DNA from 2 places in the Cellvibrio sp. genome. Region 1 is predicted to be linked to the other one. Evidence: predicted binding sites of a transcription regulator. Region 1 holds the regulator's gene; the other holds the start of a gene.

Region 1 (2,206 bases):
TGCTGATAACCGACCACAACGTGCGGGAAACGCTCGATATCTGTGAGACCGCCTATATCGTTAGCGAAGGGCACATTATTGCCGAGGGCGATGCCGAAACCGTACTCAGCAACAGCAAGGTACGCGAAGTCTATTTAGGCGAGCATTTCCGGCTGTAAAGATGGCTAAACCCGTCACCTCCGGTGTTACCAACCGCCCGTCAGCAACACCTTAGGCAACACACAAACAACTTGACAAGTAACATTATTTGATCATTAGGCATAAAGCTTGCTTAAGCTTATTGCTTGCGCGCCAAACCCTGACTAAACTCCACCTATCTGATGTTTTCCATCCTGCGTTATAAGGGTTTGTCGTTCACATAATGAAGCAATCTCTCCAACTCAAACTCGGTCAGCAGCTGACCATGACTCCGCAATTGCAACAGGCCATCCGCCTCTTGCAATTATCGACGTTAGACCTGCAGCAAGAAATACAGGAAGCGCTTGAATCCAACCCCATGCTGGAAGTGGAAGAAAGCTTCGATAGTCCCAGCAGCACCAATGATTACGAAGGGAGCGAACTGGATAAAGCGGATTACACCCGCCAATTGGAGATAGCCGCTGAAGCTGGCACTGACCACGGCACCGACTTTACCGCGAGCGAAAATTTCTCCTCCAGCACAGCCGACAACTACAGCGAAACCAATAGCTATTCCGAAGGCGGTGAAAGCTTCGGTGAAGGTGAAAGTGAAAGTTTTGGCGATAGCGATGTATACGGCGAAGGTGATGGCTTTAGTGCTGACAGCGGCGACTGGAGCGATTCCATCCCCAGCGACCTCCCGGTCGATACCAGTTGGGATGATGTTTACCAATCGTCCTCCAGCAGCAGCTCCAGCAACTACGACAACGAAGACAATGATTTTGAAAGTCGCCGCGCCGCAACTGATTCGCTCTATGACCATTTGATGTGGCAGTTAAACCTGACGCCCATGTCGGATCGCGACCGCGTACTGGCGATGGCAATTATCGATGCGGTGGAACCGAGCGGCATGCTGTCCATCACCATCGAAGAAATTTTTGAAGGTATGCGCGGCGATTTTGAAGAACTGGAACTCGACGAAGTTGAAGCAGTGCAGCACCGCTTGCAACAATTCGACCCTTGCGGTGTATGCAGTCAAAATCTATCTGAATGCCTGTTAGTGCAACTACAGCAATTTGATCCGAAAACACCGTTTTTGGAATCGGCAAAATTAATTGCCAAGCAATATTTGCCAGTGCTCGGCAGCCGCGATTATCGCCAGCTGATGCGCCGCACCAAATTGAAAGAAGCTGAATTAAGCCAGGCAGTGGCATTAATCCAAAGTTTGAATCCCCGCCCGGGGGATATGATCGCCAACGGCGATACCGAATATGTCGTACCTGATGTATTCGTTGAAAAGCGTGATGGCCGCTGGATAGTGGAACTCAATCCGGATATTGCGCCGCGCCTGCGCATCAATTCCGACTACGCCTCCATGGTGAAACGCGCCGACTCCAGCACCGACAACACCTTCCTTAAAGATAATTTGCAGGAAGCGCGCTGGTTCTTGAAAAGTTTGCAGAGCCGCAATGAAACCCTGCTGAAAGTGGCGAGTTGTATTGTGGAAAAACAGCGCGGCTTTTTGGATTACGGCCCCGAGGCGATGAAACCCCTGGTGCTACACGATATCGCCGAAATTGTGGAGATGCACGAATCTACAATTTCACGTGTGACCACACAAAAATACATGCATACCCCGCAGGGTATTTTTGAACTGAAATATTTTTTCTCCAGCCATGTCAGCACCGACAGCGGCGGCGAATGTTCATCAACTGCGATTCGCGCAATCATCAAAAAATTGGTGAGCGCCGAGAACCCGAAAAAACCGCTCAGCGATAGCAAGATTACCGATCTGCTAGCCGAGCAGGGGATTCAAGTGGCGCGCCGCACCATCGCCAAATACCGTGAATCACTCAATATTCCACCGTCGAATGAACGCAAAACTATTTAGCTATTTAATTGTATTAGTTGTAGTACCAATAAAGTTCGGATCAAAAAAATTCATGGATGTAATGCGAGGTTGTGCCAGCCGCAACCGTTTTGTTTCTAGCGAGAGGAAGTATCTATGCAAATAAATATCAGCGGTCGCCATGTAGAAGTTACCGATTCCATGAGAGAGTATGTAACCAGCAAAGTAGAACGTTTAACG
Region 2 (2,206 bases), on a different contig from region 1:
CTACACCTATATCGAAGAAGGTGACAAAGAATTAAAAACCTTCAGTATCAAGCACGATCAAAAATATCGCCTGCCGATGCTGAAAGCGGCCATCAAAGCCGCCGGTGGAACAATTACAACCTACGCGAGCCCCTGGAGTGCGCCCGCGTTTATGAAAGATACCAACCACATGTTGCAAGGCGGAAAATTATTGCCTGAATACAACAACGCCTGGGCCACCTACTACACCAAATTTATTAAAGCCTATGAAAAAGAAGGCATCCCGATTTGGGGCATCACCGTACAAAACGAACCCATGGCGAAACAAACCTGGGAATCAATGATTTTCACCGCAGAAGATGAACGCGATTTCCTGAAAAACCATCTCGGCCCGGTAATGGCAAAAGAAGGTTTGGGCGATAAAAAAATTATTGTCTGGGATCACAACCGCGATTTAATTGTGCATCGCGCCAACACCATCATGAGCGATCCTGAAGCTGCTAAATATGTATGGGGAATTGGCTTCCACTGGTATGAAACCTGGACCGGTGCAAAACCGCTGTACGGCAACGTCGCTGAAGTCGCAAAAGCTTATCCGAACGTAAATTTATTGCTGACCGAAGCCACTGTAGAAAAATTCAACGCCGAGCGCTATCACTACTGGCCCAACGCCGAGCGTTATGGCGATTCATTAATTAACGATTTTAACGCTGGCGCTGTCGCCTGGACCGATTGGAATATTTTGCTCGACAATACCGGTGGCCCCAACCATGTCGGCAACTTCTGCTTCGCGCCTATACACGAAAATAACGGCGAGTTAATTTACACACCAACCTATTACTACCTCGGGCACTTCTCCAAATTTATCCGCCCCGATGCCAAACGCGTCAGCGCCGTGTCCAGCCGCAGCGTTTTGCAAACCACCTCGTTTATGAACGCGGATAACAAACTGGCTACTGTGGTCATGAACAATACCGACGATGCGATCAGCTATCGCTTCTACGTTGGCAATGAAGAAACCACTGTAAATATCCCAGCTCATGCGATGCAAACATTAGTGTATTAATTAAGAAAGCATCAGCAAAAAGATCAGGGATGGCATTCGGTCAAAACCAATATAACCCGCTTCGGCGGGTTTTTTCATTGCAAAAATCATTGCCTCTTGCCACCAAAAATCTGTCGGAATAATTTACACACAAAATAATAATTAAGACGCCAAAAACACAATAAGCCCATAATAAACAACAATATAATAAATCAAGCACAGTTCTTGCTAGAAGGCGGCCGCTGTACAACATCAATTCCAAACAGGGATAACCATGAAAACTTTAAAAACTATTTCACTCGCTTGTTTAATTTTCGGTGCAGCGCAAGCTGCTGTTGCGGGTCCGATCTACTTGACCAGTGGTTCAGAGCCTTGGGGCACTAACGCTAACATCGAAAACTTCGATGCCGCTTTTGGTGCAGGCAATTGGGACAGAGCAGTATTTGGTGATGCTGGCGTGTTCAGTGACACTTCTGACTTTGTTTACATTGATGGTGGTGACGGCAATACTTTCGACTTCGAAACCTGGTACAACAGCAACCGCAGCACCGTAGAAACCTTCGTTGCCTCTGGCGGAAGCGTATTTGTTAACGCTGCAAGATGGGGCGGTACCGACAATTTTGATTTGGGCTTTGGTGCAACTCTTACCGAAACTGGCAACTACTCAACTGAGTGCACCCTGACTACCAACGACTTCGCTGCTGCTGGCACTGTATTTACCGGTTCTGGCTGCTCACACGACGTTGTAGCAGGCGCTGGCTTCAACACCCTGGCCTACTCGACAGCAGGCAACATCCTGTTGGAAAAAAGCTACGGCCTGGGTCATGTAATGCTGGGCGGCATGACCACCACCAACTTCCACTCAGGTAATGGTTTTGACATCCGCGTTAACATGTTGAAATACGCTAATGACGGCGTAACCGCTGTTCCAGAGTCATCAAGCATTGTGCTCTTCGGCCTTGGCTTGCTCGGCCTTGGCTTGGCACGCCGCAACAAAAAAGCTTAATAGCTGCAACGAACTGGCATTAACCTCTCGCCAGCTCCGCAAAACCCCACCCTAAAAAGTGGGGTTTTGTTTTTTTGGAGCCAGACCTTAACAAAAAATAATCCTTTCGCTCTGTTGGCTGACACCATTGACTGGCACACTCTGCCCGGCTTTACCACCTTCAACAAAGGAATCCT

Evidence for each region. Region 1 encodes sigma-54, which starts transcription at its own class of promoters, with help from an activator protein. Its sites were predicted from a motif close to TGGCACANNNNTTGCNNT; they were not measured.
Region 2: ACWA6V_RS13755 (PEP-CTERM sorting domain-containing protein) is a predicted target of sigma-54. The motif match lies at 1,239-1,256, and genes of this name have one in related genera.

Annotation. Positions count from the first base shown of each region.
Region 1 covers NZ_JBRFPI010000512.1:19-2,224, reverse strand. The annotation lists partial or broken gene lptB (LPS export ABC transporter ATP-binding protein) at 1-158, shown strand, start outside; gene ACWA6V_RS20520 (RNA polymerase factor sigma-54) at 362-2,008, shown strand; partial or broken gene ACWA6V_RS20515 (HPF/RaiA family ribosome-associated protein) at 2,123-2,206, shown strand, end outside.
Region 2 covers NZ_JBRFPI010000220.1:997-3,202, reverse strand. The annotation lists gene ACWA6V_RS13760 (glycoside hydrolase family 30 protein) at 1-1,045, shown strand, start outside; gene ACWA6V_RS13755 (PEP-CTERM sorting domain-containing protein) at 1,299-2,030, shown strand.